3 regions of the Pseudomonas sp. TNT2022 ID642 genome follow, and region 2 is predicted to be linked to each of the others. Evidence: riboswitches for the same ligand, from Rfam matches in the RefSeq annotation. Region 2 holds a riboswitch; each other region holds the start of a gene.
The links. A riboswitch is a leader RNA that binds a small molecule or an ion and turns the genes downstream of it on or off. The one in region 2 is predicted to bind cobalamin.
Positions count from the first base shown of each region.

Region 1: it holds a riboswitch for cobalamin, as region 2 does, so the genes downstream of both, M5G26_RS08520 (ABC transporter substrate-binding protein) here and cobO (cob(I)yrinic acid a,c-diamide adenosyltransferase) in region 2, are expected to answer to the same signal.
Region 3: it holds a riboswitch for cobalamin, as region 2 does, so the genes downstream of both, M5G26_RS07560 (CbtB domain-containing protein) here and cobO (cob(I)yrinic acid a,c-diamide adenosyltransferase) in region 2, are expected to answer to the same signal.

Region 1 is NZ_JAMDGW010000007.1:590,479-598,065, forward strand. Features, by position in the region: gene M5G26_RS08500 (LysR substrate-binding domain-containing protein) at 1-315, shown strand, start outside; gene phnX (phosphonoacetaldehyde hydrolase) at 391-1,218, shown strand; gene M5G26_RS08510 (hypothetical protein) at 1,338-1,547, opposite strand; gene M5G26_RS08515 (Ppx/GppA family phosphatase) at 1,556-2,491, shown strand; cobalamin riboswitch at 2,534-2,727, shown strand; gene M5G26_RS08520 (ABC transporter substrate-binding protein) at 2,872-3,885, shown strand; gene M5G26_RS08525 (FecCD family ABC transporter permease) at 3,894-4,898, shown strand; gene M5G26_RS08530 (ABC transporter ATP-binding protein) at 4,895-5,659, shown strand; gene M5G26_RS08535 (GNAT family N-acetyltransferase) at 5,598-6,149, opposite strand; gene metE (5-methyltetrahydropteroyltriglutamate--homocysteine S-methyltransferase) at 6,367-7,587, opposite strand, start outside.
Region 2 is NZ_JAMDGW010000040.1:5,978-13,564, reverse strand. Features, by position in the region: gene cbiB (adenosylcobinamide-phosphate synthase CbiB) at 1-769, opposite strand, end outside; gene bluB (5,6-dimethylbenzimidazole synthase) at 766-1,416, opposite strand; gene M5G26_RS28080 (cobyrinate a,c-diamide synthase) at 1,413-2,813, opposite strand; gene cobO (cob(I)yrinic acid a,c-diamide adenosyltransferase) at 2,810-3,421, opposite strand; cobalamin riboswitch at 3,503-3,732, opposite strand; gene M5G26_RS28070 (hypothetical protein) at 3,896-4,480, shown strand; gene M5G26_RS28065 (PQQ-dependent sugar dehydrogenase) at 4,547-5,860, shown strand; gene M5G26_RS28060 (C40 family peptidase) at 5,993-6,529, opposite strand; gene M5G26_RS28055 (C40 family peptidase) at 6,749-7,366, opposite strand; gene hda (DnaA regulatory inactivator Hda) at 7,581-7,587, opposite strand, start outside.
Region 3 is NZ_JAMDGW010000007.1:370,521-378,107, reverse strand. Features, by position in the region: gene M5G26_RS07590 (fatty acid cis/trans isomerase) at 1-283, shown strand, start outside; gene M5G26_RS07585 (acyltransferase family protein) at 461-1,483, shown strand; gene nfuA (Fe-S biogenesis protein NfuA) at 1,541-2,125, shown strand; gene cobM (precorrin-4 C(11)-methyltransferase) at 2,341-3,087, opposite strand; gene M5G26_RS07570 (cobalamin biosynthesis protein) at 3,169-3,582, opposite strand; gene M5G26_RS07565 (CbtA family protein) at 3,579-4,280, opposite strand; gene M5G26_RS07560 (CbtB domain-containing protein) at 4,292-4,489, opposite strand; cobalamin riboswitch at 4,613-4,834, opposite strand; cobalamin riboswitch at 5,554-5,765, shown strand; gene cobW (cobalamin biosynthesis protein CobW) at 5,865-6,938, shown strand; gene cobN (cobaltochelatase subunit CobN) at 6,942-7,587, shown strand, end outside.

The DNA.
Region 1 (7,587 bases), on a different contig from region 2:
AGCGGCGAAAAATGGGTGATGCGCGAATCCAGCGCGCGTACCCGGCAACTGGTGGAAGAAAGCTGCAAGCGCCTCGATATCGAGCTCAACTGCGTCATGCAACTGAACAGCCGCGAAGCCATCGTGCACGCCATCGTCAAAGGCATCGGTATCGGTTTTGTCTCGGCGGTCGAGTACGCCGAAACACCCGGCACCACACCGATCACCTTTGTCGATCACCCGTTCTTTATCGAATACCACCTGTGCTGCCTCGGCATCCGCCGCAACAGGCCAGTGATTGCCGAACTGTTTGATGCGAATTCACCGCTGACCTGATCAGCCCTGACCCTTGAACCGCCTACCTCATTGCCGATGGGACGGCCCACGCTTACCTGAAAACGGAGATTGACCATGCAGTACCAACAACCGACTCACCTGCAAGCCGCGATCCTCGACTGGGCCGGCACCGTTGTCGATTTCGGCTCGTTTGCGCCAACGCAGATTTTCGTCGAAGCCTTTGCCGAGTTCGGCGTCGCGGTGTCGCTTGAAGAAGCGCGCGGGCCGATGGGCATGGGCAAGTGGGATCACATCCGCACCCTGTGCAACCTGCCGCAGATTGCCGAGCGTTATCGTGCAGCATTCGACCGCGTGCCGAGCGATGACGATGTGACGGCAATCTACGAACGTTTCATGCCGTTGCAGATCGAGAAAATCGCCCTGCATTCGGCGTTGATCCCCGGCGCGCTCGAGGCGATTGCAACGTTGCGCGACAAGGGTTTGAAAATCGGTTCGTGCTCCGGTTATCCGGCGGTGGTGATGGCCAAGGTCGTCGAACTGGCGCGGGAAAATGGCTACGTCGCTGACCATGTCGTCGCCACCGATGAGGTGCCGAATGGCCGGCCCTATCCGGCGCAGGCCTTGGCTAACGTGATTGCCTTGGGCATCGATGACGTGGCAGCTTGCGTCAAGGTCGACGACACCTGGCCGGGGATTCTCGAAGGGCGCGCCGCCGGCATGTGGACGGTGGCGTTGACCTGTTCCGGCAACGCACTGGGCCTGAGCTATGAGCAATACAAGGCGTTGCCGTTGGATCGACTGGCGGAAGAACGTTCGCGGATCGGCAAGATGTTCGCGCCTTCACGTCCGCATTACCTGATCGACACCATCGCCGAGCTGCCCGAAGTGATCGACGACATCAATGCGCGCTTGTCCCGGGGCGAAACCCCGCAGTCCTGCTGAAACCTGATCGTTCCCACGCTCTGCGTGGGAATGCCTCTAGGGACGCTCCGCGTCCAGTGACGCAGAGCGTCACGGGCTGCATTCCCACGCAGGAGCGTGGGAACGATCAGTGGCCTCGCTCAAATCGCAGGCAAAAAAAAGCTGCCAAAACTGGCAGCAAAAACTTTAAGAACACGCGATGTATTGGCCTCAGCATAGACGCCGGATAATGACATTGTCATGACAGCCGCAAATTCATTCAACCGACCCTGCCCCGTCATCAGGATGTCATCAAGATCACGGCAGAATCCTCGCAAACCGTCTTGAGCCTCGCGACGGATGCTCTGCAAGGATTCCCATGAAAGACGACGCCTCGCTGTTTGCCGCCATCGACCTGGGTTCGAATGCCTTTCGCCTGATGATCGGCCAGTCGGTGCGCAGTCGAAAGGGCTTGCAGATTCAGGAAGTGAAAACCTTGCGCGAACCGGTGCGGCTGGCCGAAGGCTTTGACGGCGGCGCACTGGATGCGTTGGCACTGGATCGCGGCTGGCAGGCGTTGGCGCGATTCGGCAAGAAGCTGCGCGGTTTCGAGGCCGGCCGGGTACGCGCGGTGGCAACCAGCGCAGTGCGCGAGGCTGATAATGCGCAGCTGTTTCTGGCCAGTGCTGAACGGCATCTGGGCTTTCCCATTGATGTCATCTGCGGCCATGAAGAGGCGCGACTGGTCTACGCCGGCGTGACCCATGCCTTGCCCAGCGTAGACGACCTGCGCCTGGTGGTCGACATCGGCGGAGGTTCGACCGAACTGATCCTCGGCCAGGGTTCACAACCGTTGCTCACTGAAAGCATCGCCATCGGCAGCGGCACCTTGAGCACGCGGTTCTTTCGCGGCGGCGATGTGTCTGCCGGCGCGCTACAGGCGGCCGAACGCTTCGCCATCCTGCAGTTTGAAAAAGTTGCCCGGCGCTATCGTGCGCAGGGCTGGCAGCAAACCATTGGCTCCTCCGGCACCGCACGCATGCTGGCCAAAGTGCTCAAGGCCAATCGCCTGAATGACTTCGGCCAGGACGGCATCACCTACGGCGGCCTGCTGCGCCTGTCGTTACTTCTGCTGAAAGTGAACAACGTGCAACAGCTCAAGCTCGCCGGCCTGCAACCCCATCGCCAGAGCATTCTGCCTGGTGGGCTGGTGTTGATGCTGGCGGCGTTCAAAGTGTTCGGCATTGCGCAAATGCTGCCCTCCGAACCGGGCCTGCGTTTAGGCGTCTTGCACGGTTTGATGAGCCAGCACTAATCCTCGCCACGACAGATTCGTCTCCCCTTCAGCGGCTTGATCGACTACCATGCCGCCGCTGGTTCCCGAACGGGACTAATAGGGAATTCGGGGTGCTTGCACAGCATTGACCGGAACTGCCCCCGCAACTGTAGGTGCTGAGCCTGCTCCAAGACTGCCACTGGGTGAACCCCGGGAAGGCCGGAGCCAGGCGATGACGCATCAGTCAGGAGACCTGCCGGCACAGTGACTGACTAACCGGCGGGGTGTCCGGGAAGGACATCGTGCCGTGTACTTCTTCTTTTGATGACCGGCCTTGCGCAGTTTCCCTGACCGCGTTCGATGGTGTGTTTCCGATCCGTACTCTCCCGCTCCCGTACGGTTCCCCTGGAGACTGCCCCATGCTGCTGCCCCGCATTGCCACCCTCATCACCGGCCTGAGCCTTTGCGCCATGGCGCAGGCGGCCCCGACTGCGTATCCGCTGACGATCGACAACTGCGGCAGCACCCTGACCTTCCAGCACGCACCAACGCGCACGGTGACCATCGGCCAGGCCGGCACGGAAATGCTCTACGCCATGGGCCTGGGCGAGAAAGTCGTCGGCACTTCGCTGTGGTTCAACAACGTGCTGGATATATACAAGGCGCAGAATGACAAGATCGAGCGTCTGGCCGACAACGAGCCGAGCTTTGAATCGGTGATCGGCAAGCGCCCGGAACTGGTCGCCGTGGAGCTGGAATGGATGGTCGGCCCGCAAGGTGCGGTGGGCACTCGCGAACAGTTTCATGAGCTGAAGATTCCGACCTACCTGCTGCCTTCCGATTGCGAAGCCAAGGACAACCTCGTCGGCGCCGATGGCACGCGGCTGGCGCCGTTCCGCATCGACACGATTTACAAAAGCGTGAGCCAACTGGCGCAGATCTTCGATGTGCAGGAGCGCGGCCAGCAGCTCAACGACGAACTCAAGGCCAGTCTCGCCAAATCGATTGCCACAGCCCAAGGCAAACAGCTGAAGGATGCCAGCGCGCTGGTCTGGTTCTCCAGCGCACAAATGGACATCGAGCCATTCGTGGCCGGGCACAAAGGCGTTCCCGATTTCATGCTTAGCACCCTCGGCGTGCGCAACGTCGTGCAGTCCGATGAAGAGTGGCCAACGGTCGGCTGGGAAACCATCGCCAAGGCCAACCCGACTTTCCTTGTGATCGCGCGCATGGACCGTCGTCGCTTCCCTGCCGACGACTATGAAAAGAAACTCGCCTTCCTGCGCAGTGATCCGGTGACGCGCAACATGGACGCGGTGAAACACAACCGCATCATCATTCTCGACGCCATGGCCATGCAGGCCAGCCTGCGCATGTTCGACGGCATCGAGCAACTGGCCACGGCCATCAGCGGCTATGATCTGTCGCAATGAGTGCCAGCCTGATCCGTACGCTGCTTGCCCTGGCGACGCTGTTGATTGCAGTGGTTGCTGGCGTGGCCATTGGTGAAACCTCGATTGAACCGGGTGTGGTGGTGCAAGTGCTGGCGAACAAGTTGTGGAACGCCGGTTACGCGCTCGACCCGATCGACGAAGGCATCGTCTGGAACTACCGCCTGACCCGCGCACTGGTCGCGGCGGCGTGCGGTGCCGGTCTGGCGACGTGCGGGGTGATTTTGCAGTCGCTGCTGCGCAACCCGTTGGCCGATCCGTATCTGCTGGGGATTTCTGCCGGCGCCTCGACCGGGGCCGTGATGGTCGCGCTGCTTGGCGTCGGTGCCGGGTTGATCTCGCTGTCGGTCGGTGCCTTTGCCGGCGCCGTGACGGCGTTCGTGCTGGTGATTGTGCTGGCGCGGGTCAGCGGCTCGGCCAGCGGTACCGGGCAGATCATTCTTGCGGGGATCGCCGGCTCGCAGCTGTTCAATGCGCTGACAGCGTTTCTGATCACTCGCTCGGCCAGCTCCGAGCAGGCGCGCGGCATCATGTTCTGGCTGCTGGGCAATCTTGGCGGCGTGCGCTGGCCATCGGTGTGGCTGGCAGTGCCGGTTGCCGTGCTGGGACTGGTCGTGTGCCTGTGGCATCGGCGGGCGCTGGATGCGTTTACCTTTGGCGCGGATTCGGCGGCATCCCTCGGCATTCCGGTGCGGCGCGTGCAGATTCTGCTGATTGGCTGCGCGGCGCTGGTGACGGCGGTGATGGTGTCGATTGTCGGTTCGATCGGTTTTGTCGGACTGGTGATTCCCCACGCCGCGCGTCTGTTGCTTGGCACCGGGCATGCACGACTGCTGCCGGCCAGTGCGTTGGGCGGCGCAGTGTTTCTGATTGCCGCTGATGTGCTGTCGCGCACGTTGATCAAGGGCCAGGTGATTCCGGTCGGGGTGATTACCGCGCTGGTGGGGGCGCCGGTGTTTGCCTTGATTCTGGTTGGCCGCAGGTCTTCGCGATGAACAGTGTTCTGAGTTGTTCCGGGTTGACGTTCAAGGTGCGCGGCGCCGAGTTGCTCAACGGTGTCAGCCTTGAAGTTCGGCGCGGCGAAACCCTGGGCATCGTCGGGCCGAACGGTTCGGGGAAATCCACCCTGCTGAAACTGCTGGCCGGGTTGCGCGAACCCAGCGCTGGCGAGGTGCTGCTTGAAGGTCAGCGCTTGGGCAAAATGGCCCGGCGCAGCATTGCGCAAAAACTCGCGGTCGTTGAACAACAGGCCGACACCGATGACGGCATTCGCGTGTTCGACGCGGTGGCGCTGGGGCGCACGCCTTGGCTGTCGGCGCTGCAACCGTGGTCGCAGGCAGACGACGCCATCGTCCAGCAGGCGCTCACCGATGTAGACGCCATGCACCTGCGCACGCGTCTTTGGCGCAGCCTGTCGGGTGGTGAGCGGCAGCGGGTGCATATCGCTCGGGCACTGGCCCAGCGACCGCAAATCCTGTTGCTGGACGAACCGGCCAACCACCTCGACATTCAGCACCAACTGACCATTCTCAACGTGGTGCAGGCGTTGCCGGTGACCACGCTGATCGCGCTGCATGATCTTAATCAGGCGTTGAAGTGTGATCGTCTGGCGGTGCTGGAGCGCGGTCGGCTGGTGGCGTTGGGCGCGCCGCTGGAAGTGCTGACACCGCAGCGGTTACAGGACACTTTCGGGGTCAGGGCGCATTACCTGACGGACCCGTTTGATGGGGCGCAGATTCTTCGATTTCACTCATGACGGCATGCATGTGCGTCGTCTGCCAGACCGGGTCGGCGTCAACATCGATAATGTCGAAGCCTTGGCGTTGCCAGAACGCGATGGCGCCTGGTAAGAACGGATGGGTGTGCAGATAAATCACCTCGACTCCGTCGGCGAGTGCCAGGTCTTTGAGTGATCGGTACAACGCGCCGGCCAGCCCGGAACGCCGTTGTGAAGGCACGACGAACAGGCGGACGATTTCCACCACGTTGCGGTCGGGATAATCAAGGTTCGCGAAGCGCCGGTCGTAAGGGAGATAGCCAATCGAGGCCACAATCTGCCCTGCATGCCGAGCCATCAGAAAGCGCCCTTCCCCACGCAGATAAACCTCGGCAAAACGCGCCAGATCGTCAGGCATGCCGGTCGCGCTGAGCTTGGGGAAAAGCTCGGCACGGGCCTTTAAGACAAAATTCAGAACTTCAGGAATGTCGGCGTCAGACACTGCCTGGATAACGGGTTGATCACTCATGTAGCGGCAAACACCTGGATTGCGGCTGGGCACAGTAGCAACAGCTTTTCGGCGATGCCATGAGAATTCCCGTTTCTGAAAATACATACACAACCCCTGTAGGAGTGAGCCTGCTCGCGATAGCGGTGTGTCAGTCACCGATGAGTTGACTGACACACCGCTATCGCGAGCAGGCTCACTCCTACAAGGTGTTGTGTTTACTCAGGTGGTTAAGGTGTCAGGCCAGTTCTTTACGCAATTGCCGGGCGGCGGTAACCATGTGCACCAGCGCCGCTTCCGTCTCCGGCCAGCCACGGGTTTTCAAACCGCAATCCGGGTTGACCCACAGCCGCTCGGCCGGAATCCGCTTGGCAGCCTTGCGCAGCAGATTAGCCATTTCCGAAGCATCCGGGATGCGTGGTGAGTGGATGTCGTAGACGCCCGGCCCGATGTCGTTCGGGTAAGCGAAGGCTTCGAAGGCATCCAGCAACTCCATGTCCGAACGCGAGGTTTCGATGGTGATCACGTCGGCGTCCATCGCCGCGATCGACTCGATCACATCGTTGAACTCGCTGTAGCACATGTGCGTGTGGATCTGCGTTTCATCACGCACGCCTGAGGCGCACAGACGGAACACTTCCGTCGCCCAGTCCAGATAATGCTGCCACTGCGCCTGGCGCAACGGCAGGCCTTCACGAAACGCCGCTTCGTCGATCTGAACGATCTTGATGCCGGCAGCTTCCAGATCGACCACTTCGTCGCGGATCGCCAGCGCCAGTTGCCGGGCCTGCACTTCGCGGTTCACGTCTTCACGGGGGAACGACCACATCAGCATGGTCACCGGGCCGGTCAGCATGCCTTTCATAACCTTGTCGGTCAGGCCTTGGGCGTAGCGGATCCACTCCACGGTCATGGCTTTCGGGCGGCTGAGGTCGCCGAAGATCACTGCCGGTTTCACACAGCGCGAACCGTAGCTCTGCACCCAGCCGAAGCGAGTGAATACGTAGCCGTCGAGCTGCTCGGCAAAGTACTCGACCATGTCGTTGCGCTCGGCTTCACCGTGCACCAGCACATCGAGGCCCAGACGTTCCTGGATTTCCACCGCGTGGCGAATTTCGCTGTGCATGGCTTCGGTGTATTCGGCTTCGGTCAGCTTGCCTTGTTTGAACGACTGGCGAGCGAGGCGGATCGACGCGGTTTGCGGAAACGAACCGATCGTCGTGGTCGGGAACAGCGGCAGATCCAGACCGGCACGCTGCTTGGCGATGCGCTGGGGAAACAGCGACTGACGCTGGCTGTCCTTGGCCGTGATCGCCGCAACCCGGGCTTGAACCGCAGGTTTGTGAATGCGTGGCGAAGCAGCGCGAGCGGCCTGCACCGAACGGCTGTCGGTCAGGGCACGCAGCACTTTCGGCGCTTCCGGCTCATTGACGGCATGCGCCAGAATTGCCACTTCTTC
Region 2 (7,587 bases):
CGTGATAGATCGCCGGGCCGCCCAATTCCACGCCCAGCGCACCGGCACCGGCCGCCATCACCGGACCGGCGTTGGGGCTGTCCCACTGCGGCGCCTGGGTGCGCCAGCACTTCAGCGCGAGTCGGGTTTTGCCGAGCAGCGCGTAGGTCAATGCCACCAGACGCGCAGGAATGTAGTTCAGCACGTCGTCGATTTTCGCCGCCGCCCAACCGAAGCGCTCGAAGCGTTCGTTGCGATACCCCCACATCGCATCGAGCGTGTTGCTCAAGCGATAGAGGACCACGCCCGGCGCACCGGCGACGACAAACCAGAACAACGCGGCAAACACCGCATCACTGCCGTTTTCCAGCACTGACTCAGTGGCGGCGCGAGCGACAGCGGTGCTGTCGAGCTCATCGGTCTGACGGCTGACCAGATAGCCAACGCGTTTGCGCGCCTCGTCCAGATCATCCGCACGTAATGCAGCAGCCACCGGCGCGACATGCTCGCCGAGGCTGCGCATGCCGAGGGCGCAATACAGCGCGAGAATCTCGACGACCCAGCCCACGTAAGGCGCCCAGGAAAACGCAGTGGCGAGCAAGGTCAGCGGCAGCACGGCGATCACCCACGCAGTGACGCCATGGCTGCGCCAGCCACGACCACCGGCGTTGAATCGTTGCTCGATGCGCCCGGCGAAATTACCGAACGCCACCAGCGGATGCCAGTGTTTCGGTTCACCGAGCAGCGCATCCAGCGCAACCGCAGCGACACTCAGCAACGCCACACTCATTGACTCACTCCCCAATAATTTTCATACAGCAACTCATTGAGCGGCCGCGCCTGCGCCCACCCTTCGAGTACCAGCATCGGCGCCGGATAGAATTCCTTGACCGGGCCCAGACACAAAACGGCCAGCGGCTTGGCGCCTTCGGGCAATTTCAACAAATCCGCCAGTGCCTGCGGCTCGAACAGCGAAACCCAGCCCATGCCCAAGCCTTCGGCGCGCGCGGCCAGCCACAGATTCTGGATCGCGCAGGACAGCGAAGCCATGTCCATTTCCGGCAGCGTGCGGCGACCGAAGATGTGTTTTTCGCGATCGTCCATCAATGCGGCAACCAACACCTCGGCGCAGTCATGGATGCCTTCGACTTTGAGTTTCATGAACTCGTCACTGCGCTCGCCGAGGGCTTCAGCGGTGCGGATGCGTTCCTCTTCCACAAGATTCTGGATCTCGCCGCGCAGGGTACGGTCGCTGATGCGGATGAAGCGCCAGGGCTGCATCAGGCCGACGCTTGGGGCCTGGTGGGCGGCTTCCAGTAGTCGGCGCAGCAGTTCTGGTTCAACGGTGCCGCCGGTGAAGTGACGCATGTCGCGGCGTTCGGCAATGGCTTTGTAGACCGCTTGGCGTTCGGCTTCGGTAAATGAGTTGTCGGTCATGGCCCCATCGCTGGCAAGCCAGCTCCCACAGGGGATTGCATTTCTTCAGGAAGCTCACCGTCCACTGTGGGAGCTGGCTTGCCAGCGATGGCGGCCTGGAGGCCAGGCGCAAACAATGCTGCGACAGCCGCAGGATTCGACGGGAAATAGAAGTGCACATAAGAAGCCGTCATCCGCCCATCGCGATAAACCGCCTCCGCCCCACGCCCACCGTTCGGGCTCAAGCCACGGGCAATCGGCGTCAACTCAGTCGTCGTCAGGGAGTGGTGATAAGTGTGGCCACGCAACGAACCTTCCGGCAGATCCACCGCTTGCAATGCCAACGCCGCCAGACGCTTTTGCATTACTGCATCGCCCTTAAGCAGGCCGACCAGTTCGGCGCGAGTGCCTTCAACATCCGTCAAAGAGTCGAGCAGATACAACATGCCGCCACATTCAGCGAGCAACGGTTTGCCCGTCGCGTGATGCGCACGAATCGCCTCCAGCATCGCGGTGTTTTGCGACAACGCAACGTGGTGCAATTCCGGATAACCACCGGGCAGATACAGACTGTCAGCGTCAGGCAATTGCGTATCGCGGATCGGCGAGAAGAAACTCAGCTCGGCGCCCATCGCCCGCAACAGATCGAGACTCGCGCCATAGGTGAAGGCAAACGCTTCATCGCGGGCGACGGCAATTCGCACGTTTTTCAGCAACGGTTCGACGGCGATCACATCAGGCGCGGCGAATTCCACGGCCGGTGGCAGCGCTACCTCGCAACTGCTGGCCAATGCATCGGCGGCGGCGTCGAGACGCACATCCAGATCATTCAGTTCGCTGGCCTGAACCAGGCCGAGATGACGACTTGGCAACTCAATGCCCGTCTCACGGGACAATGCGCCATACCAGCGCAGGCCTTCGGTGAGGCTGCCTTCGAGCAATTGCGCATGGCGCAAGGTGCCGACACGATTGGCCAGCACGCCGGCAAACGGCAGATCCGGCTGATACTTCGCCAAGCCCAGCGCCAGCGCACCAAAGGTTTGCGCCATGGCCGTGCCGTCGATCACGCCGAGCACCGGCACACCAAAATGCCGCGCCAGATCGGCGCTGGAAGGCGTGCCATCAAACAGGCCCATCACACCTTCGATCAGAATCAGATCCGCCTCGGCAGCGGCTTCCCACAACAGGCGACGACTTTCCTGCTCGCCGACCATCCACATGTCCAGTTGATACACCGGCGCACCGCTGGCGCGCTCGAGAATCATCGGATCAAGAAAGTCCGGGCCGCATTTGAACACGCGCACTTTGCGCCCCTGATTGCGATGCAAACGGGCCAGTGCGGCGGTGACGGTGGTCTTGCCCTGACCGGAGGCCGGCGCGGCGATGAGCACCGCCGGGCAGTGACGTGGTTGATTCAAAGTTCGACGCCTTTCTGCGCTTTGATGCCAGCCTGGAAGGCGTGTTTGAGCATGCCCATTTCAGTCACGGTGTCGCCCATTTCGATCATTTCCGGCTTGGCCGCGCGACCGGTGACGATCACATGCTGCATCGGCGGACGCGCCTGCAAATCGCTGAGCACCTGATCGAGATCGAGGTAACCATGTTTGAGAGCGATGTTGAGTTCGTCGAGCACCACCAGACCGATCGACGGATCGCGCAGCAGTTCGCGGGACACAGCCCACGCGGCTTCGGCAGCGGCGATGTCGCGCTGACGATCCTGGGTTTCCCAGGTGAAGCCCTCGCCCATCACATGAAAGCGCACTTGCTCAGGGAAGCGGCGGAAAAACAATTCTTCGCCGGTGCTGTTGCGCCCCTTGATGAACTGCACGACGCCGCACTGCATGCCGTGGCCCATGGCGCGCGCAAGCATGCCGAAGGCCGAGCTGCTTTTGCCTTTGCCGTTACCGGTCAACACCAGTACCAGGCCGCACTCGTCAGGCGAGTTGGCGATGCGTTCGTCGATCACGGCTTTTTTGCGCTGCATACGGGCCAGATGGCGTTCGTCGCGCTCGGGGGAATCAGTCATGGGGGAGCTCTCCGTTGAGGCTGGATAACGGCGGGCAGGCACAAGAATAGACGGCAAAAAGCCTGGCATCGCCCACCGTGATGCCGCTGGATGGATCAGGCCGGTCTCCGGGCTCATGAGCGGCGTTGGCCTGACTGCGCGCCTTCCCGCTTCTGTCGAGGCAGTGGCTCAAGGCGCAGTTTTCACTCATTTACCGTTGCGGGGGCAGCGCCGGGATCGTGGTGGTTCTTCGTGCGAAGACAACCCTCACCGGCTTCCCTGTTTCACTCTGTCGACGCAGGTCACAGAGCACCTGAAACAAGCCGCGAAGGTTAGAGGGTTGGGGGGGGAGCGTCAATTAAAGAGGCGGCCATCGGGCGAATAACTGCCGCCGATCAATTATCTGACGCCAATCTTGTGCCACACTGATACAAATGATATCAAAGAGCCATGCTTTTCCCGAAAAGCCCACTACAACAATAAAGGATGATGACGATGCAAGGCATGATCATCAGCAACCCGCGCCTGGAATTTCTGCGCCCGGTGCTTGAACGCTGGTTTGACTGTATCGACCGCTACAACGCCGTGCGCGGCGACAGCGACACCCCTTACTGGCATGACGAGAAAGCCAATCTCGGATTGCTCTCGGCAGCCGCCTGGATGGCTGAGCTGGTCACTTTGAACGACACTGCCACGCGCAAACAGAACGAAGAAGGCGAGCGCAATGCCCGCGCCGATCTGTTTCTCGCCGGCGCCGAAGACCGCGCCTTTATCCAGGCCACCCAGCGCTGGCCAAAGGTTACCAACCTCAATCTGACCCAAGCCCTGCTGGACATCACCAACGACGCCAAACGCATCAGTTATGCCAGCGACCTCAAGCTCGGCTGCCTGTTTGTCGCGCCGCAAAAAGCCCAGCACAGCGCCAGCCCCGAAGAGCTGCAGGACATGGTCGACGATCTGCAAAAGGAACACACCTGCGCGGTCGCCTGGTATTTCCCTTACGCCTACCGCAAGTTGCGCAGCGAAGCGGGCAACTATCACCCGGGCATCGCCGTGCTGTTCAAAGAGGCCCGCGGCTGAGCAGTTGAACCATCGGGCTTGCGCCCTCCTCTATGATTAGGAATGCATTCATAGGGAAGATCAGCAATGCGCAAGCCCCAGCTCGTTTTTGTCATCGCCTTCGCCGGAGGACTCGCCGCCTGCGGTGAAACCTCCAGCCTGCAAGTCTCCGACGGCACCGGCTCGTCGCCGAAGCTGCCCGAACCGAACAAGACCCTGATCCCGACGGTGAATATCGCCCCGGCAATCGGCTGGCCGGAGGGCGCTAAACCGACGGCAGCGACTGGCACGCAAGTCGCTGCATTCGCCGAAGGCCTCGACCATCCGCGCTGGCTTTACGTACTGCCCAACGGCGACGTGCTGGTGGCAGAAACCAATGCCCCGCCCAAACCTGATGACAGCAGCGGCATTCGCGGCTGGGTCATGAAGAAAGTCATGGGTAAGGCCGGCGCCGGCGTGCCGAGCCCGAATCGCATCACCTTGCTGCGTGACGCCGACCACGATGGCGTCGCGGAAACACGCACGGTGTTTCTGCAGAACCTCAACTCGCCGTTCGGCATGACCCTGGTCGGCAATGATCTTTACGTCGCTGACACCGACCGCCTGCTGCGCTTTAACTACGAACCGGGCGCGACCGAGATCAAGTCGCAGCCAATCAAGGTTGTCGATTTGCCTGGCGGCACGCTGAATCACCACTGGACCAAAAACGTCATCGCCAGCAAGGACGGCAGCAAGCTGTACGTCACCGTCGGCTCGAACAGCAACGTCGGCGAAAATGGTCTGGATAAGGAAGAAGGTCGCGCAGCGATCTGGGAAGTCGATCGGGCGACCGGCAATCACCGGATTTTTGCCTCAGGCATCCGCAACCCCAATGGTCTGGCCTGGGAGCCGAAAAGTGGCGCGCTGTGGACAGCTGTCAACGAACGCGACGAGATCGGCAGTGATCTGGTGCCGGACTACATCACCTCTGTCAAGGACGGTGGTTTCTATGGCTGGCCGTTCAGCTACTACGGCCAACATGTCGATGTCCGCGTTTCGCCGCAAAACCCCGACCTGGTGGCCAAGGCCATCGCCCCGGATTACGCGGTCGGGCCACACACCGCCTCGCTGGGCTTGAGTTTTGCCGAGGGCAACACGTTGCCGGCGCAGTTCAAGGAAGGCGCGTTTATCGGCCAGCACGGCTCATGGAACCGCAAACCGCACAGTGGTTACAAAGTTATTTTCGTACCGTTTACCGGTGGCAAGCCGAGCGGCACACCGGTGGATGTCCTGACCGGGTTCCTCGACAAAGACGAGAATGCATTGGGGCGGCCGGTGGGCGTGGTGATCGACCAGCAGGGTGGCTTGCTGGTGGCGGATGATGTCGGCAACAAGGTGTGGCGAGTGTCGGCCACGAAGTGATGCTGGATGTGACCTGAAACAACTGTGGGAGCGAGCCTGCTCGCGAATGCGGAGTGTCAGTCTCCATTGAGTTGACTGATACACCGCTTTCGCGAGCAGGCTCGCTCCCACATCAGGATTGCTGCGATTTTACTACGGGTTATGCGCCAGATGCTCCGGCTGCAACACCCGCTTGGCACTCAGATAAGCCTTCTGCCAATACGCCTTCGACAGACTGTCCAGCTTGACCGTGCCACCCGTGGCCGGCGCATGTACAAAGCGCCCTTCGCCGACGTAGATCCCCGCGTGACTGACCTGCGAGCCGCCATTGGTGGCGAAGAAGATCAGGTCGCCGGTCTGCAGGCCTTCCTTGCCGACATTCGGTGCCTGCATGACGATCATCTCGCGTGTGGAGCGTGGCAGAGAGATTCCCGCCGCATCGCGATAGACAAACCCGATCAGCCCGCTGCAATCAAACCCCGAATCCGGCGTGTTGCCGCCCCAGCGATAAGGCGTGCCCACCAGGCCAAGCGCGCGAAACAGCACGTCTTCAGCAGCAGGTGAAAAAGCTTGGGAGGGGCCGAACACGACCGGCGCGCGAACCACCGGCGCAGGAGGCGGTGTGCGACTGGCGCAGGCGCTGAGCAGCGCTGCGAAGAAGATCAAAGTGAGGCGGGCCGACATCGTCATAAGCAGAACATCCTGATCTGGCTGCGGCTTTTTCTGCCGGAGGACAGAAAACAAAACCGCCTGCGTGAGCACGCAGGCGGTTTGCCATCAATATAGATACAGGATTCTAGCGGCTACGCGGCAAACTTCAAGTAAGACTTTAACTTCACCTTGTAAAGTCTAGGTCTACTCCGTTACCGGAAGCCTGATTGTCGCCGCGAACGCAGCGACAACGGGGGATTACTTGCGAGCAGTGACTACAGTCGGAGCGTTGGCCAGAGCGCGTTTCGCTTCGATGAAGGTCTTGCTCCAGTAGCTGTCACCCAGGCTGTCGATGCGAACACCGCCGCTGCGACGACTGCTGGAGTGGATGAACTGGTTGTCACCGAGGTAGATCCCGGCGTGACTGACACGACCGCGACGACCGTTGGTGGCGAAGAACAGCAGATCGCCCGGCTCAAGGTTGCTGCGCGACACGAGTGGCGCATCAACGTTGATCATTTCGCGGGTCGAGCGTGGCAGGTTCATGCCGGCTTCTTCGCGGAACAGGTAGCCGATGAAACCGCTGCAATCGAAACCGGCTTCAGAGGTACCGCCGAAACGGTAACGGGTACCGATCAGGGACATGCCGCGTTCGAGGATGCTGTCGGCCAGAACAGGAAGCTGATAAGGCTTCTTGCCATTGAATTCGTTGAGTTCTTTTTCGGTGTCCAGCTCTTCCTGGTAAATAACGGAAGACTGGGCCGTGGCAGAATTTTTAACCTGTTGAGGCTGCTCTTGAACTGGAGAATGAGCAGCGCAACCGTACAACAGGGTGACGAGTGCGAGAGGCACGAGGGGTGCGAAGCGCTTTAGCATGGGCACGACCGTGGCTGATAGTTGTAAAGAAGCCGAGACTATGCCCGCTATCAACCTCATTTGCAAATTCAATCGATCTTTTTGTGACTTCTCGGTTTCTCGTTTACATCTAAGCGCTTAAGCCCATTTGAACCGATACGCGGCCTGCACACCCTGCAGGAAAGCGGATTTTCTGGCGCCTGAAATATGCCGAGACACGCTGAAAGCCGCGCCGTTACCAG
Region 3 (7,587 bases), on a different contig from region 2:
GCGCTATCAGCCCGGGCTGGACACACTGACCATTTACCCGGGCGTGCTCAGCAGTTATCCGAACTTCATCTTTAATGTCCCGGCCGATCAGGTGCCTGAGTTTGTCGATGCAATGGAAAACGCCAAAGACGCCAACCGCTTCGAGAAAATCGTCGAACGTTGGGGGATCCGCCGCAGTCATCCACAATTCTGGTTCTATTTCCACGATCTGAGCCAGTACCTGCACGAAACCGACCCGGTGGAAGAGGGCGTGCTGGACATGAACCGCTACGAGAATCTTTGATCGATTCAGATTGGCTTGCTGTCCCAACTTCAAGCAACACCGCAAAACCCTGTAGGAGCTGTCGAGTGAAACGAGGCTGCGATCTTTTGATCTTTAAAATCAAGATCGAAAGATCGCAGCGTGCCGCAGCTCCTACAGGGATTGAGGTGAATTTGAGGGTGTGATCGGGAGCAGGTGATGTTGATTTCAGTGCAAGCCCTGCGTGCGCTTGCCGCGTGGACGGTGGTCTGCCATCACTTCATGCAGATTTTCTTCGACTTCAAGGCACGCGGGCCGATCGGGCAACTGTTCATCGACAAAGGCGCAGTGGGCGTGGATATTTTTTTCGTCATCAGCGGCCTGGTGATTTTCCTCTCGACCGAAAACAAACCGCTGCCGCCCGCGCGTTTTCTGCTTTATCGGCTGTTTCGCATCGTCCCGGCGTATTGGCTGTACACGCTGTTGATGGCGGTGCTGGTGGTATTCGCCCAGCCGTTGCTGCCTGACCAGACCGTGGATTGGGATCATCTGCTGTTGTCGCTGCTGTTCATTCCGACTGAGAACCCTGGCGGTTACGGCATCTATCCGACGTTGAACGTCGGCTGGACGCTCAATTACGAAATACTTTTCTATGTGCTGTTCGCCTGGGCGCTGCTGTTTCGCTTGCAGGTGCGCCTGCTGGTGGTCGCGGCGCTGCTGTTTGCGGTGAGTCAGGCCTGGACCGGGTTTGGCTGGATCAGCGAGTTTTATCGTTCGGACATTGTTTATGAGTTTCTGCTGGGGATCGGCATCGGCATGCTCTATCGCCGGGGCTGGATTGGCCCGGGTTTCTGGCTGCCGCTGACCGCGATTGGCGCTGCGTTGCTGGCGATCTATCACTGGGCACCGGCGCCGAGGCTGCTGAACTGGGGTGTGCCGAGCGCCGTGCTGGTGATGGCGTGTATCTCGCTTGAGCGTTATGTCGAGCGCAGTCGCGTGCTCAAGCTGCTCGGCGATTGCTCGTATTCTGTATACCTGATGCACGTTCTGGTGCTGTCGGCGGGCGGTTATCTGGCCCGGCGCTACGGCATCAACCCGTATGTGATGTTTGTCGTGTGCGCGTTGGCCATCGGCGTCGGCTCATGGTTGAGCTACGAATGGGTGGAAAAGCGCAGCTATCGCTGGCTCAAGGCGCGAATGGACGACGCGCCTGACGAGAATCTTTCCCGACAAAAATACTAGGACTTTGTCCGGCGCAACGATTGGCGTAAACTGCGCCCAAGCCTGCGAGGAGTTTCCATGACCGCTATTACCATTACCGACGCCGCCCACGATTACCTGGCCGATCTGCTCTCCAAGCAGAACACCCCGGGCATCGGCATCCGCGTCTTCATCACCCAGCCTGGCACCCAGTACGCCGAAACCTGCATTGCCTATTGCAAGCCGGGCGAAGAAAAACCTGAAGACACCGCGCTGGGGCTGAAAAGCTTCACCGCTTATATCGATCACTTCAGCGAAGCGTTTCTCGACGACGCCGTTGTCGATTACGCCACCGACCGTATGGGCGGCCAGCTGACCATCAAGGCGCCAAACGCCAAAGTGCCGATGGTCAACGCCGACAGCCCGGTCAACGAGCGCATCAATTATTACCTGCAAACCGAAATCAACCCGGGGCTGGCCAGCCACGGCGGTCAGGTCAGCCTGATCGATGTGGTTGAGGACGGCATCGCTGTTCTGCAGTTCGGAGGCGGTTGCCAGGGCTGCGGCCAGGCGGACGTAACCCTGAAGGAAGGCATTGAGCGCACCTTGCTCGAGCGTATTCCGGAGCTGAAGGGCGTTCGAGACGTGACCGACCACACGCAGAAAGAAAACGCCTACTACTAAGGTGTTCGCTGCGGACATGAAAAACGGCGCCCCGTGAGCGCCGTTTTTTTATGGGTGAGTTTTTTATGGGTGAAATGTACCGACGCCTTCGCGAGCAGGCTCGCTCCCACATTTGATCGCATTCCAAATGTGGGAGCGAGCCTGCTCGCGAAGGGGCCTTTGATCGTTCCCACGCTCTGCGTGGGAATGCAGCCCGGGACGCTCCGCGTTCCAATTCATGGCCTGTAGAGGTGCGCATGCCCGGCGCGATACAGCGACGACTCGCTAAACACCTCACTGCCCAAGACACGACCCACCAGAATCAACGCCGTACGCCGAAACCCTTTGGCCTCGACCTTCCCGGCAATATCCGCCAGCGTCCCCACCACCCAGTCCTGATCCGGCCACGTCGCCCGGTGAATCACCGCAATCGGGCAATCGGCGCCGTAATGCGGCAGCAGTTCCGCCAGAATCTTGTCGAGATGATTGACCCCCAGATGAATCGCCATGGTCGCGCCATGCTGCGCCAGACTGCCGAGCTCTTCGCCTGCCGGCATGGCGGTCTTGTCGGCGTAGCGGGTCAGAATCACGCTTTGTGACACGTCCGGCAGAGTCAGCTCCGCCCCGAGCAACGCTGCACACGCTGCGGTGGCGGTCACGCCAGGGATGATCTCGAACGCAATATTCAGCTCGCGCAGATAACGGATCTGCTCGCCGATCGCGCCATACAGGCTCGGATCGCCAGAATGCACGCGCGCCACATCCTGACCTCTGGCATGTGCGGTCTTGATCAAATCGATGATTTGTTCAAGGTGCAGCTCAGCGCTGTTGACCACCGTCTCGGCGTTATGCCCTTCGAGCACCGCCGCCGGCACTAGCGAGCCTGCGTAGATGATCACCGGGCAACTGCGGATCAGCCGCTGGCCTTTGACGGTGATCAATTCCGGGTCGCCGGGGCCGGCGCCGATGAAGTAGACGGTCATCGTTGAATCCTGAGTAAAAGAGGGCACGACCGCGTTGCAGATGAACAACGCTCATGATCAATAACGGGGATTATCGGGATTTTACGCCGCGCCGGCCAATGCCAACGTTGCCTGTGCGTATTTTTGCCGGGAAATCAGCAGTTTTGCCGGCGCCTGTATCAGCTGTTCGGCGAGAGCCAGAGCGGCACTTTCGGCCACGCCGTAGCAACCGGTGCGTTCGTAGGCGATCTGCGAATGGTGACTGAGTCGTTGCTGGTAACTGGCCAGTTCTTCACTGCTGAAATACAGCAAGGGCAGGGCCAGTTGTGCAGCAAGTTCTTGCAGACCCGGTTCGTCGCGCTTCAAGTCGATGCTGGCCAAGGCCTTGACCGCTTCAAGGTCGATGCGATGGGCCTGCAATGCCTGGTCGAGTAACGCGCGCAGCGTGCTGGCCGGACAGCCGCGCTGGCAGCCCAGGCCGATCACGAAGGTCGGCGCTGCGCTGTCATCGGTCATGCGTGGTATTGACCAGCGCTTTTGCGGCGGAACAACCAGGCGCTGATCAGGCCCAGGGCCAGCCAGAACACTACGTTGGTCAACTGCGAAGCGATTTTGAACTGGGCTTCCAATGCCTCGGGAGCGAGCATCGAATGCACTTGCGGCTGTGGTGCGCCGATCACGTGCGGCACCGCGAGAATGGCGACACCAAGGATCTTCATCAGCCAGTGACGGCTGAACGCGATCAGCGACAGGCCGACAGCGGTCGAAGCGGCAGTGCCGATCCACCAGATTTGTCGCGAGGCCAGATCAGCGGCGGCAGTGCCCGGCAATTCAGGTGGCAGGCCCATCGTCGGTGCCAGGACGAATGTCGCGTAACCGGCCAGACCCCAGAGCAGGCCTTGCGAGGTTTTGGTCGGCGCACGCAGGGTGTAAAGACCCGCGAGCATCAGAGCAAAACCGACAGCCACCACCAGATTGCCACCCGTGGTCGAGACTACGCGCTGCCAGCCGTCTTCCGGCTCCCAGGCTTCGGCATCGTGGGTGTGCGCAGCGGTGCCGGCGGCGTGTTCGTGAACTTCTGCAACCGGTTCGGCTTTCTCGAAGGTCTCTGCCTGAAGAATCAGCGGGGATACCCAGAAGCTTTGCAGCAGGGTGAGGAGCAGGGCGGCCAGCAGGCCGGTGAAACCTGCGGTTTGCGCAATACGCTTGATCATGTCGGCAGGTCTCAGTGGCACGGGAACGCGGCGCTGTGGCGGGTATCGTGGGCGGCGTTGTGCACCGCTTCGATGTGTGAGAAACCGGCGAAGTAGACCAGGCTGGCACCGAGGATCGACGCAAAGATCGCGGCGGTCAGGCGTTGGCTCAGGGTGGTGGTGCTGGAAATTTTGTCCGTGTTGCTGCCGGTGCTGCTGATGATCGACATGGCGCTTCCCTCTGGAGTGTCAGCGGGTGATTTGAGCGCATGAAAACCCCTGCGGGTCGGGCTCGCAGAGGTTCGAACAGCGCCCGCCCACCGCGGGTTTGTTATGTTCAGCGACGCAAAAATGCGGGCTGTGTGTTGCGGGCCGGTCTCCGGGCTCACGAGGGGTTGGCGTCAGGCCGACCTGCAAGCGTCACCTTCCCATGCCTTGCTGACACAGTGGTTTTGACGCTTCGCTCGCTTACCGTTGCGGGGGCAGCACCGGACTGACATGGCTTTGAGTAAAGCACATGATTCACCGGTTTCCCGTTTCACCCTGTGAAGGGCACCCGTAACAAGGTGTGTAGGAGAGCATGGGGGTGGGGTTTTGGTCAATTTTTTGGGGTGGATCCGTTGCTGCGGGTGTTGCTGATTAGGGTTCCGCCCTTACGGCGGGTCACTTTTGGCAAACGCCCCAAAAGTAACCAAAAGGGCTTGCTCCTACGTGCGGCCCGCTCGCTGGGGCTCGGGGTTCCTTCGCTACGCTCGGCCTATTGAGTGGTGAAGAGCGGGGCGTGGTCGGCTTTGGATTTGTGGTGGATTTTCCCTCACCCCAGCCCTCTCCCGGAGGGAGAGGGAGCCGATTTGTGGGCTTTTCAAAATCTGAGTTCAACGCGGTATCGCACGTCGGCGTCCCTCGCCCAAACAACTCGATCAGTCCCCTCTCCCTCCGGGAGAGGGCTAGGGTGAGGGGCTCTTGATCTGGCTTTTGATCTGGCTTTTTTGCCCCTTCGGCAGGCCGAGCGAAGGTGTTCATCCGGGGGTTAGGCGCGCAGCGCCGTGCGGCGAAGCCGCACACATCGAGAGGAGGTGCAGCGAAGCAAACCGTAGGCGATGCCCCCGGATGGACACCGTAGCGAGGGAACACTGAGCCTCAGCGAAGTGCCGTACGCCGGGGCAAAGCCTTTTGGGTTACCTTTTCGGCGTTTGGAAAAGGTGACTCGCTGTAAGAGCGAAACCGCCAGCGGCCCCAGCCGCAGCAACGGATATACCCCCAATCCAAACATTGACCCATAACCACACCATGCGTAGCCTTGCGCTTTCGAGGTTCTTCGGCCCACGCCGAAGCTAAGAAGGGAACGCGGTCAATGCCGCGGCTGCCCCCGCAACTGTGAACGGTGATGTTCGCTGCCACGCCACTGCCAGCTCAACTGATGAGCCAGCGGGAAGGCGCAGCAAACGCCAGGCCCAGCGCCTGAACGCCGTCAGCCAGGAGACCTGCCTCGTCACAGATTCTCACTACAACCGGGCGGGGTGATCCGGTGGCGAACGCTTCCGGCGCGCACGCGCGTTGCCGGTTCTCGTCCCGTATGCCCGCCGCTTGCCAAAGGGCATACCGATGAAAACACTGGCCAAACTCCCCGTCACCATCGTCACCGGCTTCCTCGGCTCGGGCAAGACCACGCTGCTGCGGCACATGCTCGACAACGCACAGGGCCGGCGCATTGCGGTGATCGTCAACGAGTTTGGCGAGCTGGGCATCGACGGTGAAATCCTCAAGCAATGCACCATCGGTTGCACCGAAGAAGAAGCCACGGGCCGCGTTTACGAACTGGCCAACGGCTGCCTGTGCTGCACCGTTCAGGAAGAGTTCTTCCCGGTGATGCGCGAACTGGTTGCGCGTCGCGGCGACCTCGACCACATCCTCATCGAAACCTCGGGCCTGGCCCTGCCAAAACCGCTGGTGCAAGCCTTCCAGTGGCCGGAAATCCGCAGCGCCTGCACCGTTGATGCGGTGATCACCGTGGTCGACAGCCCGGCGGTGGCCGCTGGCACTTTCGCTGCGTTCCCGGATCAGGTCGACGCCCAGCGCAAACTCGACCCGAACCTCGATCACGAATCGCCGCTGCACGAACTGTTCGCCGACCAACTGGCCAGCGCCGATCTCGTCATCCTGAACAAAGCCGACCAAACCAGCCCGGAAGATCTCGCTCGCGTGCGCGCTGAAGTCGCCGAAGAGCTGCCACCGGCGGTGAAAATCATCGAAGCCAGCAACGGCCGTCTGCCACTGGACGTGTTGATCGGCCTCGGCGCCGGTTCCGAAGAACACATCGACAGCCGCCACAGCCATCACGATCACCACCATGGTGAAGGCGATGACGATCACGATGACCACGATCACGACGCCTTCGATTCGATCTCCATCGAACTGCCGCAAGCTGACGAAAGCCTGCTGCTCGACGCCCTGACGCAATTGGTGGTCAAGCACGGCATCCTCCGTGTCAAAGGTTTCGCGGCGATCCCGAACAAGCCGATGCGCCTGTTGATCCAGGGCGTGGGCACGCGTTTCGACAAACATTTCGACCGTCAGTGGGGCGCCGATGAAGCGCGCGTGACACGTCTGGTGCTGATCGGCCAGGAACTCGACGCCGCCCAACTCGAAGCGCAACTGCGCGCCGCGCTCAGCGTTTAAGCCATGCACCTGCTCAGGACCCAGCCCGGCGGTTTCGTCTCGGATGACAACATTGCCGACCTTGGCCAAACTCCCGCCGAGCTGGTAATCCTGTGCAGCGGCGACTCCAGCCTGGCGCTGCTCGCCGAAGCCGCGCAGCAATTGCCCGAGGATTACCCGAGCCTGCGTCTGGCCAATCCCATGCAGGTACAGAATCATGCCTCGGTCGATCTGTACGTCGATGAAGTGCTGCGCCATGCCAAGGTCATTTTGATTTCGCTGCACGGTGGCATCGCCTATTGGCGTTATGGCGTCGAGCGTCTGGTCGAGCTGTCCGAGCGTGGTGTACAGGTGATTCTGGTGCCGGGCGATGACCGTCCCGATCCGGAGCTCAGCGACTTGAGCACCGTCAACGCGGTGGATCGTGATCGACTCTGGCAGTTCCTGCGTCAGGGCGGTCTGGGCAATGCGCTGGATTTTTTCCGTTGTCTGGCCAACCGTTGGCTCGCCCGCGATTACGCCTGGGAAGAACCGCAGACCCTGCCGCGCACGGCGATCTACCACCCGAACAAAACCAGCGCCGCACTGAGTGACTGGCAAGCCGAATGGCGGCCGGAAAACCCGGTGGCGGCGGTGCTGTTTTACCGCTCGCATCTGCAAGCGGCGAACA